3 regions of the Fictibacillus sp. 23RED33 genome follow, and region 2 is predicted to be linked to each of the others. Evidence: riboswitches for the same ligand, from Rfam matches in the RefSeq annotation. Region 2 holds a riboswitch; each other region holds the start of a gene.
What was found. A riboswitch is a leader RNA that binds a small molecule or an ion and turns the genes downstream of it on or off. The one in region 2 is predicted to bind thiamine pyrophosphate.
Positions count from the first base shown of each region.

Region 1 (4,206 bases), 670 kb from region 2:
CGTATCAGATCATAATGGTCGATTAAAAGAACTTCATACGATTCAGATGAAAAGAACATCAGATGATGCAGGAAATATGGTTTTTGAAGAAATTCCTGGATCTGAAAAAATCTGGCCAGCTGATCTTGTTTTCATCGCGATCGGTTTTGAGGGTACAGAACTGCCAGTCTTAAAAGAATTTGGTGTTGAAGTCAAACATAACAAAGTAGATGCTAAACATGGTGACTATAGAACAAATGTAGATGGAGTATTTGCAGCAGGTGATTCTAGACGTGGTCAAAGTTTAATCGTTTGGGCGATCCAAGAAGGACGTGATTGTGCACGTCAAGTGGATCTATCGTTGATGGGAAGTACGGTTTTGCCTTAATACTTTTTTCCATGCTACAATAAACTCCAAAAGCCAAAAGCTTTTTATCTATGATAAAATAGGGCTTAGGCTAAAACAATTCTTTTATTTATAAGGAGTAGACGCATGGAAAAAGTACTTATTTTTGGACACAAAAATCCAGATACTGACACGATTACATCAGCTCTCGTTTACGCTGACTTGAAAACTAAATTAGGACAAAACGTAGAAGCTATTCGCCTAGGTGAGATCAATGGTGAAACACAATATGCATTAGATTATTTTAAAGCTGAACTTCCGCGTTTAGTTGAACATGTCTCTGCTGAAGCAAACGCGGTAATCTTAGTTGACCATAATGAACGTCAACAAAGTGCAAATGACATTGACAAAGTAAGAGTATTAGAAGTTATTGACCATCATCGTATCGCGAATTTTGAAACAAGCGATCCTTTATACTATCGTGCTGAACCTGTTGGCTGTACAGCTACAATCTTAAACAAGATGTACAAAGAGAAAGGCGTTCAAGTTGAGAAGAACATTGCCGGACTTATGCTTTCTGCCATTATTTCTGACTCATTGTTGTTTAAATCACCTACTTGTACAGAAGAAGATGTTGCCGCAGCACGCGAGCTTGCTGAAATTGCTGGTGTAGATGCGGAAAAGTACGGTCTAGAAATGCTAAAAGCAGGTGCTGACTTAAGTGATAAATCTGTTGAAGAATTGATTTCACTTGATGCTAAAGAATTTAATATTGGTGAAAACAAAATTGAAGTTGCTCAAGTGAATACGGTTGATGCTAGCGATGTATTAAAGCATCAAGAAGACTTGGAATCAGCGATTACGAAAGTGATTGCAGACAAAGGTCTAGACCTGTTTATGTTTGTGGTAACAGATATTTTAACAAATGACTCGACAGCGTTAGCTCTTGGTAAGAGATCACAATCTGTTGAAGAAGCTTATAACGTTAAATTAGAAAACAACACAGCCATCCTTAAAGGTGTTGTTTCTCGTAAAAAACAAATCGTACCTGTTTTAACAGAAGCGATGAGCAAATAAATGAAGATTTTAAAGGGTAATGCCATACTACGGCTTTGCCCTTTTACTTTGTTATACAAAGGTCGTGTTTCTAAAAATAGTTGACAATCTAAAAGAGACTGCTATCATTTAAGACAGAAACCAACTATATAAAAACGAACCACTAGGGGTGCCTTTTATAAGGCTGAGATCAAAGTGCGACTTTGAGACTCTTAGAACCTGATCTGGATTATACCAGCGTAGGGAAGTGGTGTTGCGGAGTCTTTATTCCTGTTTTGAATTCTCCATATACAACCACTTTCTTAGCTGAGAGTGGTTTTTTTGTTGGATAAAACAAGGAGGATTCATATGAACACATTTACTGATATCTTGCGAGAAAGAGCGGCTTCTATTTGGGAAGCGAACCTTCAACATCCATTTGTGAAGGGAATTGCAGATGGTGACCTTTCTTTAGAACGGTTTAGGTACTATGTATTACAAGATTCGTATTATTTATCTCATTTTGCAAGAATACAAGCGATGGGGGCTGCAAGAGCTGAGGATTTGTATACGACTTCTAGAATGGCAGCACATGCACAAGGTACAAATGACGCGGAGTTAGGACTTCATGAGACATTTATGAAACAGCTTGGAGTGACAGAAGAAGAACTAGCTGATTTTGAACCTGCTCCCACTGCTTACCATTATACATCTCACCTTTACCGAGTTGCAGAGTCTGGAAGTTTGGGAGAAATTATCGCAGCCATTCTGCCTTGTTATTGGATCTATCAAGAGATTGGTGAAACATTCAAAGGGGCGACACCACAAGAACCCATCTATCAAGAGTGGATCGCTGCATATGGCGGTGAATGGTTCACAGAACTTGTACAAGAGCAGATTGATAGACTGAATCAATTGGCTGAAAAAGCAAGCGATGTAGAGAGAAATAAGATGATTCAACATTTCTTGATCAGTTGTCAGTATGAGTATTCCTTCTGGGAGATGGCTTATACATTGGAAAAATGGCCGATTCCATTCAGCCTGACCACGTCGACGATCGGGAGTGAAGGGTAGTATGCAAAAGGGGTTAAAGTTAACGGATATCCTTGTAACAATCGTAATCTCTATCGCATTTGGCATACTGTATAAGATTTGGGGACCTCTATATTATGCCGTAAAACCGTTTGGCCTTCACATCGATCAGTTGATATATGGGATGTGGTTCATGGCGGCGACCGTTGCATTCCTAATCATTCGAAAGCCTGGAGTTGCCTTATTGGCTGAAATTGCTGCTTCTTCAGGAGAATTTTTGATGGGATCTGAATTTGGACTTGAAGTGTTACTATACGGACTCATTCAAGGATTGTTTGCAGAATTTATCCTATTCGCATTTCGTTATAAACGATTTGATCTTTTCGTCATCTCACTTGCTGCACTAGGTTCATGTGCAGGATCTTTAATCATGGACTTTTACAAAGGATATATCGGTGATCTTTCAACATGGAATCTAACATTATTTATCGTATTTAGAATAATCGGTTCTATCTTGTTTACAGGATTGTTTGCCGTTTCTATCGCAAAAGCTTTAGAGGCTACAGGTGTGACGAATTTAGTACGATCTTCGTCAAAAAAGGATCATGAAGCGTTAGATCAATAACTGAGGTGGTTGGATGACAAGCGTAACTTCTGTGAGAAATCTGAGATTAAAGTTTCCGGACGAATCAAAATTGCTGTTTAGAGATATGAGTTTGTCTATTAATCGTGGTGAAAAAGTGCTTCTTCTTGGCACCTCTGGATGTGGCAAATCCACATTGTTGCAGGTTCTGTCTGGACTCGTACCACGAACAATTGATATTCCTATGAAATGTGATGAAATACAAATCCCTGATCAATGGGGATTTGTATTTCAAGATCCTGATACTCAGTTCTGTATGCCTTATGTTGATGAAGAATTAGCATTTGTTCTTGAGAACTTGGAAGTGCCTCGAGAAGAGATGTCTAGCAAGATTTGTTCTTTATTAAAAGAGGTTGGTCTTGAGCTTGAGAACATTCATACACCGATTCAACATCTATCTGGTGGAATGAAGCAACGATTAGCGATTGCATCTGTATTAGCACTGAAACCAGATGTAATATTTTTAGATGAACCAACTGCTTTTATTGATGAAAAGGGTACAGAACAAATTTGGGAAACGGTAAAAAGAATATGGAAAGATAAGACGTTGATCATTGTTGAACATAAAATTGAGAAAATCCTAGATTTTGCTGATCGTCTCATTGTATTTACTCCAGATGGAGAAATTCTAGCTGATGGAAACACTTCAATGGTCTTTACTCATTATAAGGAAAAGATCAAAGAGTTTGGAATTTGGTACCCTGGTGCATGGGATGATTATAAACGAGAACCAATCATGAATAACAAGAAAGAACTTTCAAACACCATGAAGTTACAGATTTTCAAAGGATATCGAAACAAAGAAGTTAAGATCGTGGTAGATCACTTAGTGATCCATTCAGGAGAATGGGTCACTATAATGGGTGAAAACGGAGCAGGAAAGAGTTCAATATTATTGGCTCTGATGCAGCTCATAAAAACATCTGGAGACTATTTTATCAATGATGTACCTATTCGAAAAACGAAAGACATCTCTGGACTTCTTTACCTCGTATTTCAGAACCCTGAATATCAATTTTTAACAAATTCAGTTCACGATGAAATAACCTATGGATTAAAAAACGACCAAGAAATTGAATCCGATGTAAAAGAGATACTCTCTTCTCTGGAGTTGACAAGCAAAAAGGAGCAACATCCTTATCAATTATCTGTTGGTCAGAAGAGACGTCTA
Region 1 is NZ_JACZDX010000001.1:1,362,932-1,367,137, forward strand. It holds gene IHV09_RS07065 (glutamate synthase subunit beta) at 1-367, shown strand, start outside; gene IHV09_RS07070 (manganese-dependent inorganic pyrophosphatase) at 473-1,402, shown strand; TPP riboswitch at 1,537-1,644, shown strand; gene tenA (thiaminase II) at 1,730-2,434, shown strand; gene IHV09_RS07080 (ECF transporter S component) at 2,436-3,017, shown strand; gene IHV09_RS07085 (ABC transporter ATP-binding protein) at 3,031-4,206, shown strand, end outside.
Region 1: it holds a riboswitch for thiamine pyrophosphate, as region 2 does, so the genes downstream of both, tenA (thiaminase II) here and thiD (bifunctional hydroxymethylpyrimidine kinase/phosphomethylpyrimidine kinase) in region 2, are expected to answer to the same signal.

Region 2 (4,206 bases):
TCAGTTAGAGTATGTGCCGAAACACCTAATAGTTTACCTTCTGTTTCACGGCGTATGATATCCAGCTTTCCATCTGTCTGACCAACATGAAGGCCATCTGCATCAACCGCCTTCATCAAGTCTAGATCGTCATTCACGATAAAAAGAACATCATGTTCTTGACAAACTTCCTTTGCACGTTTTGCCATTTCTAACTGATTTTGACCACTTAAACAGTTCACACCTTTTTCCCGGAACTGAAAGGCAGTAATCCCGCCTTCGATCGCTTGCAAGAGAATACGATAAAAATCTTCTGGTGAACTGCAGTTCATCGTTCCAGCTACAAAATAAAGTGATAGATCTTGTTCTAAACGTGTTTTAGCTTTGGTTCTCATCTATTTGCCCCTTCCTTCAACATGTGATCTTGCCAGTGGATTGTTTCATGAAATATTTCATGGGTAGTCTCTAACTGAAAAAGCTGGTCAAGAAGATTTTGTTGAAAGCTTCCCGGTCCTTGAGCAGTTTTAACAGCTTCTTCTGCCGCTTTAGTAAGCATTAATATAGCTAATGCGGTTCGTTCTAAGACTGGCATGTTTACTGTCTCCTTTGTGACTTCTTTTTTCAGATTGGCTTGATATAGAGCTACCATTGAGGTAGCAAAGCATCCTGTACCTGTGACATAGGAAAGCATCGGATCACCATGAGAAAGCACGATAGCTTTTTCACCATCTGAAATAACATCCTTACTTCCAGTCATGGCGATAAGACAGCCTGTTTGCTTTGCCGCAGCACCCGCAAGCTTGATCAGATCATCTTCAGAGGTCGCCAAATCACCATCCACACCTTTTCCTTCCCAAGCCCCTTCAGCCAGAAACTGCATTTCCGCAGCATTTCCGCAAATTGTCAGAATTGTTCGGGGTCTGACCCCTTTCAATTCTGAATATTCAAATAATAACTTCTTTATGAGCTCTTGCCTGAATGATGATAGACCTACTCCTACTGGATCAAGGACAACTGGAACCTCAGCGCAAAATGCTTTACGAAGTGCGAGTATCATAGATTTTGCTGAAGCTTCATCTATTGTTCCAATGTTCAGGACTAACGCATCGGCAACCCCTACAGCTTCTTCAACTTCACATGCGTCATGCACCATCATTGGACTCCCTCCTGCTGAGAGGACTCCATTGGCCAGAAAGTTCATGGTGACATTATTCGTTATATGATGAATGAGTGGCTTTTCTGCTCTAATCTGTGAAACAAACGTTTTCCATTCTTGTATCCTAGTATTGTTCATGTGCAATCCTCCTATAGGCAAAATGATTGACCGGTCCATGACCTGAACCAACATCGATTCCATGTTCAATTGCGGTCTGTATATATTTCTTAGCATGCACGATCGCACTATCGACCTTTTTCCCGTATGCAAGCTCTGCAGCCAATGCTGCTGAAAACGTACAACCCGTTCCGTGAGTATTTTTCGTTTGAATCCGCTTCTCTACAAGTTCAATCATCTCTATGCCATTAAATACCAGATCCGAAACAAATTCACCGTTTCCAAAGTGTCCGCCTTTTACTACAACATGATCAGCACCCGAATCAAACAAAACTCTTGCCGCTTCTTCTCTAGCCTCGCTGCTGTTTATCGTTATACCTGTTAATGCTTCAGCTTCAGGAATGTTTGGTGTGACGATCTTCGCTAGCGGTAGCATACATGTTTTCATAGCATGTAATGCTTCTTCTCCTAACAATGTAGCCCCACCTTTTGCGATCATAACTGGATCGACCACTACGTTTTCCCATCCGAATTTAGTTATCATATAAGCTGTTCTCTCAATATATTCACCTGAAAAGAGCATTCCAGTCTTTATCGCATCCGGCGTCAAGTCACTGCCTATAGACACTAACTGAGCTTCTAAACCTTCTATAGAAACTGGATATACGCCTTGAACGCCTGTCGTATTCTGTGCAGTGACTGCCGTAAGGACCGACATACCATACACCTCTAACTCTTGAAACGTCTTTAGATCAGCCTGAATACCTGCACCACCGCCACTATCTGATCCTGCAATCGTAAGTGCTTTACTTACCTTTATCAGTTGTCCCATATTCATCTACCTCCTAATTCCTAATGCAAAAAAAGCCACCCGCTGATTGGCGGGTGGCTTAAAATTTCATTTCATAAAGGAAACTGTTATCCACACCGCTTCCCTACGCCAGTATGAACTGGATCAGGTTCAAAGGGTCGAAGGTCACAACCTTCTCTCAGCTTAAAATAAGCACCCCTAGCGAAAATGACATTATTGAGTTAACACAATCCTACTCATACATAAACAACAATGTCAATTATTTTTAGGTTACGTGTTTCAAAAAGTTTAACCATCTTTAAATACGGGGAAATAATAACTAACACACTATTACAACATAAAAAAAATAGAATTTAAACAATTGTAACAAAGAGCAGCGAACAGAAATAAAAATGACAAATCATTAACATTTTTCCCAAAAGGTGGTGAAAACATAGCACTTTAGATACAATGTATAATTTTTTCAGAATTTTCAAATAAAATGGTTGTCATTAGGCATCTTGCTCAGTATACTAGTAGAAACCTAGAAACATAAAAGGTTAATTGGATAGGGAGATAATTTTAAGGAGGGAAACAGGATGAAAGACAAAAACACTTCTTTTAACAAGAACCAAAATGAGATGGTGCAATACAAACAACAAAAAAGAGACCCATTTGCCTTCAGCCTTATTGCCCAAATGGTATTAGATGAGGCCCTTCACAATTATTACAAAGCGTATTATGAGAGAGAAATTGACATTGCCTTGGATACAAAAGATAAAGAACGTTTTATGAAATTAAGCGCAGAATACAAAGCGTTTCTCAGCTAGTGCTTTAAAACGGCACACCACTTAAAAGGTGCCGTAAAAGCCAAAACACCCTTTCAGCAAACGGATCATCCGTGCTGCAGAGGGTGTTTCTGACGTCCCAGTTACTGACAGGTTAACACATATCTCTTAAGACATAGTTGTCGGTGATTCCGGCTTTTTCTTTTGTTCTGTTTTTCGTCTCCGCCACCATACATAAACCACAATAATTACAATCAGCCAAATCGGTGCTAATCCTAAAATACTCACTACAATTAATGAAATCGCAGACATTAAAAAGTTTACCGTATCCATAAAAAGCACCTTCGTTTTTGCCCACGTATTTAACCCTTCTGTTTGAAGTTCTTGCGCTTTTAAATTTTTCACTTCAAATTGTATCGTAACCGTTGAGTAATCACTTTGATTTTTCAAAAAGTTTAAGCGCCCTTCTACCTGTTCTATCTCTTCTTGTACGGCAGCTAGGTCACCAGATATCTTTAATAAGTCTTCTGTCTTCTGTGCGTCCTTCATAAAAGCCTCAAGACGTTCCCTAACTTGTTGCTTTGCTTTCAACCGTGAAGTCAGATCAACATATTCTTCTGTAACGTCTTCTCCAGTAACATTTTCGTGTGGTGTTCCTTTACTTAAACTTCGAACATCATCTAAAAACACACGAAAACTTTTCATCGGCACACGAACAACCATCACACCAGATTCATCATTCTTTTCACCTATACTAGTAGTAGACTCAACCATATATCCGCCTGTCTTCTCTGCCGTTTCTCGAACAGTCTCCATCGAGCTTTGCAATTTATCCACTGCGATCATGAGATCAGCGTTATAAATTACTTTCCTTTGGTTTTTTAGTTGCTGTTCCGCTTTATCATTATCTGATTCACCATTCCTACTTCCCTCTTCTGATGAACTCTCTACCTTGGCTTCTGACTGTTTCCCACCACTATCTTGATCTATAGCTTTATCACTTTTCGAACTGCTCTCACTGCTGCATGCACTCAACAGAAGTACAGCAACAAATACCCACAATTTCCATTTTTTCCACATATCGTGATACCCCCTTTTTCGCTTAGACGCTTTTTAGAAGAAAAAGGTTTCAGTTCCCAAAAAAACCAACCTATTGAATGATTTTTTCTGAGACATTTTTGTGATAAAATAGTGTCTGATGATTTGTAGTTTGAAAAAAAACCGATTTATGCTAGTATGTACAGGATAAGTAAGTGGTTTACTGGAGGAATAGCATGTCAATGATAGGAAGAAATGATCCGTGCTATTGTGGCAGCGGAAAAAAATATAAAAAATGTTGCTTACATAAAGAAGAGCAAACACGTGAAGTATCCTTC
Region 2 is NZ_JACZDX010000001.1:690,332-694,537, reverse strand. It holds gene thiE (thiamine phosphate synthase) at 1-374, opposite strand, end outside; gene thiM (hydroxyethylthiazole kinase) at 371-1,273, opposite strand; gene thiD (bifunctional hydroxymethylpyrimidine kinase/phosphomethylpyrimidine kinase) at 1,260-2,084, opposite strand; TPP riboswitch at 2,168-2,273, opposite strand; gene IHV09_RS03700 (IDEAL domain-containing protein) at 2,642-2,872, shown strand; gene IHV09_RS03695 (DUF4349 domain-containing protein) at 2,999-3,910, opposite strand; gene IHV09_RS03690 (YecA family protein) at 4,105-4,206, shown strand, end outside.

Region 3 (4,206 bases), 380 kb from region 2:
CTTTTAAAGACACAAAACTTCCTCCTAACTAAGGGGTTGTCACCCTGACACCCTGAACGTAGATATTGACTGAGTCAACCGCCAAACCAAGCATTTGATCCAGGGTATATTTCACTTTGTTCTGAACGTTATGAGCCACTTCAGAAATCTTTGTTCCATAACTAACGATGATGTACATGTCAATATGTACTTCATCCTCTTCTTGTCGAACAACGATCCCTCGGGAGAAATTTTCACGTCCTAAAAGTTCAGTTATTCCATCCTTTAATTGCTTCCTTGATGCCATGCCAACAATTCCGTAACAATCAATTGCTGCTCCACCGGCTATAGTGGCAATTACTTCATTAGAAATATCAATTTGACCATAGGTTGTTTTCATTTCAATGGACATGCTTATATCCCCCTTTAATTTGTTAAATGGCTAACAAATATTTTACTATACATCAGCCTATTTTGAAAGGACTACTACATTTCACACTATGTAAATAGTATTGTCAAGGAAATTTACTTGAAAACCTTTTACGAATATGTTGCATTGCTACTGAAGTCATGCTAATATTATTTAGTATTTAACATACGATTGAATTGATGCAAAGCTTTTTTGCTGTAAAGGAGGTTCACCTACATGGCTCGTAAATGTTTTATTACTGGAAAAGGACCTAAAACTGGTAACAAGCGTTCTCACGCAATGAACAAATCAAAGAAAAGCTGGGGAGCTAACGTCCAAAAGGTTCGTATTCTTGTGGACGGAAAGCCTAAACGCGTATACGTATCTGCTCGTGCCCTTAAATCTGGCAAAGTTGAACGTGTATAAATAAAAACAGCAGCAACCGCTGCTGTTTTTTTCTTTGTCCAAAAAGCGCTTTGATGACCAAAATAGATTCAAGTGGACAGTATTTTCTTTAAACTGGACAGTAAATCATCCAATCTTAAAATTATTCTCTTTTAAAAGACTCTTTCTAAATGATTGTTGCTTTTTGGGTATTTTCTTTTTCTCATCTTAGGCAAGTTGATTGGAGCGTAAGGTTGCCTGCCTGCAACATGAGGTGCTTCTCGCAAGGCATGCGACGAGGAAGTTCACTTCGTTAGCATAAACTTGTAGACGCAGGAGCAGAGAGACAAACTTGAAGCGGTCAGGTGGAGACTCCTAATGGCGCAAAGCGGCAGGAGGCTCACCGTTCGCCCCATGGAAAGCGTGCAACCTGGAGCGGAAATCAACTACTTTCACAGAAACCGACTATACACGAAACCAAATATTCAAAAAACAAACAAAAAAAGCGCACAAGCGCTTTTTTTGTTTGTTATCCTTTTTTGAAAGAACCTAAGACGGCACGTACGAAGCCTCCCAAGAATTTAGGAAGTTTAATGGTATAAAATTTCATCTTACCCCTCCTCCAGGCCCATAAAAAATGATAAGAGCTAAACAATAAATACTTTATTCCCCTTTTTATAAAAAGGTGCTTTGGGGCCTGTATTCCGTGATTTTTTAATCACGGCTCTTTACCATCAATATTATGCCGGAGTCAAAAGAATAAGTACCACTTTTATTTACAAGCTCATTGGAAACACATAACGATGAACCAGCCTGAAGTTTAGCTTGGTCTAACGGGTATTTAAATCCCTCTAAGGTGATACCTGTCACTTCTTCACTTTGAGCCAGAAATGAGATATATGAGTATCTGTGATCTTGCTCAATTTCATAACATCCAGGTAGATGAAGTGAGATCTCATTCCTTGTATCCTTAATCCTTACATCTGCAAGATTACTCCGACTTTTAAATAAAAGTTGGATGTTCATCAGTTCGTGATCTAACCTTCCACCAGTCGCACCGAATATGAGAATTTGTTCTGGATTCTGTTTCAACGCCCACTCTAATGCGATCTCCATGTCAGTGGAATCTTTTTCTGATCGGTATTGATTCACTTTTATCGAAGAGTTCATTATACTTCTTCTCTCATCATCAGAAACAGAATCAAAATCACCAAATGCATACTGTGGAAAGATATCATTTCTCAATAAAAAGAGGGTTCCTCTATCGACACCGATCCAAATATGATCCGTTGATAGATCATATGGCTTCAAATCAGGAATCAAATGCTCCGGACCTCCTGCAACTATGCTTATCTTCATGCTGCTTGATGGCGACCGTTATGAGCAGCGTGCAGTAGTTTAGGAGCTGTGTTTGTTAGTAGTATAACGACTAGAGCAGTAATCCCGAAAATAACGACCATGAACGATCCGTTGTATAAGAACGAATAGAGCCATATGTTCATCTCTTCTGCTAGATCACTAAAGAATATAACTCCTGATAATACATGTGAGATCGTTCTTAACAAGCAACCTACGAAAATTCCTGTAACCATCAAGAACGTTCTCTTGCTGGCACCTTGAGTGATAGACGGCGCAAATGCCCCCGCAACGCCCGCTAGAGCGAACGCTAACGGATAGTCTAAGATCATCTGTGCTGGATGAATAACGTAAGGGTTCACAAGAAGCTGAAGCAGTCCTACAGCTAAGCCTGTAAGCACCCCTGCCTTTAGCCCTCTTCTAAAAGCCATTAAAAAGATTGGAACCATCTCTAACGAAACAGAACCACCTTGTGGCCAAGGACCAGCAAATTTAATTAAGCCTAAAATCAATGATAAAGCTGACATGATAGCGATTTCTGTTAATAATGATATGTTGTTTGCTTTCATACATGATAACCCCCTATTTTCTATGCTAACAGAAAAACAAAAAAAGCAACCGGCATGTGAGCTCGGTTGCTTTTTAGATATACATTCAAAAAGTCATACGACTCCACATCCCTACGCAGGTATGATCCAGCTTCAGGTTCAAAGGGTCGGGAGAACACTCCCCTCTCAGCCCTTTAAAGGACTCCCCCTGTGGTTGCTTATTTAATTTTCTTTAATCAATTATACACCACGAATGGCTTTTATTGCATCCTTTAAATCTTTCTTCCCATAAATGGCAGAACCAGCAACTAATACATTCGCACCAGATTCCACACAAAGACGAGCTGTTTCTGGATTTACACCGCCATCAACTTCAATCTCAACGTTCAATCCTTGTGTTTGTACGAGATCGGACACCTCTTTGATCTTGGGCACTACGCTCTCTATGAATGCTTGTCCACCAAACCCAGGATTAACAGTCATTAACAACACAAGGTCAACATCTTGTATTATGTGTTTGATAGAATCGACTGGTGTTGCTGGATTAATCACCACACCCGCTTTTACACCTTGTTGTTTAATGAGTTGAACCGTTCGATGTAGATGAGGTGATGCTTCAACATGCACAGAAATAATATCTGCACCTGCTTTTGCAAATTCTTCAATGTATCGATCTGGATTTTCAATCATGAGATGTACATCTAACGGAAGTTTTGTAACAGGTCGGATCGCTTGAACAACCAGTGGTCCGATCGTGATGTTTGGTACGAAATGGCCATCCATCACATCAACATGAATATAATCCGCACCCGCTTCTTCTACAGCTTTTATATCATCGCCTAACCTTGAGAAGTCAGCCGACAGAATAGATGGAGCTATTTTAATCATCAGTACCTCCGTTTTTGATCTTTAATTTCTTGTAAAAAACTTACGTAATGGTCGTAGCGGAACTTTGGAACGACTCCGTCCTCTACCCCTTTTTTAACTGCACATTTCGGTTCAGACGTATGTGAGCACCCTCTAAATTTGCAATCGCCTCGAAGCTCGTCCATTTCTGGGAAGTACATCGATAAGTCTTCCGCTTCAATATTTAAGAAATCTAGCGAGCTAAACCCAGGCGTGTCAGCAACTAAGCCATTACCAAAGAGAATGAGTTCCACATGACGAGTCGTGTGCTTCCCTCGGCCTAAATGGCTTGAAATCTCATTTGTCTCAAGCATAAGCTCTGGATTGATCGCATTCAAAAGGGAAGATTTACCAACTCCAGACTGCCCTGCAAAAACGGTAACTTTATCTTTGAAAAGTGGATAGAACATTTCAAGACTATCATCTGTTTTTGTCGAAGTTGGAATGACTTCATAACCTAATGTTTTGTAAGCCTCTATATAATGGTTGATTTCCTCGATCTCTTCAGGTTTCTGTATAAGATCCATTTTTGAGATACAAATAACAGGTAAGATATCGTTCGCTTCAATATGAACAAGGAAGCGATCTAATAAAAGCGTGCTAAAATCCGGTTCAGTAGCTGAA
Region 3 is NZ_JACZDX010000001.1:1,072,863-1,077,068, reverse strand. It holds gene IHV09_RS05665 (DAK2 domain-containing protein) at 1-13, opposite strand, end outside; gene IHV09_RS05660 (Asp23/Gls24 family envelope stress response protein) at 29-391, opposite strand; gene rpmB (50S ribosomal protein L28) at 626-814, shown strand; gene spoVM (stage V sporulation protein SpoVM) at 1,302-1,382, opposite strand; gene IHV09_RS05645 (thiamine diphosphokinase) at 1,487-2,131, opposite strand; gene thiT (energy-coupled thiamine transporter ThiT) at 2,128-2,697, opposite strand; TPP riboswitch at 2,789-2,895, opposite strand; gene rpe (ribulose-phosphate 3-epimerase) at 2,917-3,564, opposite strand; gene rsgA (ribosome small subunit-dependent GTPase A) at 3,564-4,206, opposite strand, start outside.
Region 3: it holds a riboswitch for thiamine pyrophosphate, as region 2 does, so the genes downstream of both, thiT (energy-coupled thiamine transporter ThiT) here and thiD (bifunctional hydroxymethylpyrimidine kinase/phosphomethylpyrimidine kinase) in region 2, are expected to answer to the same signal.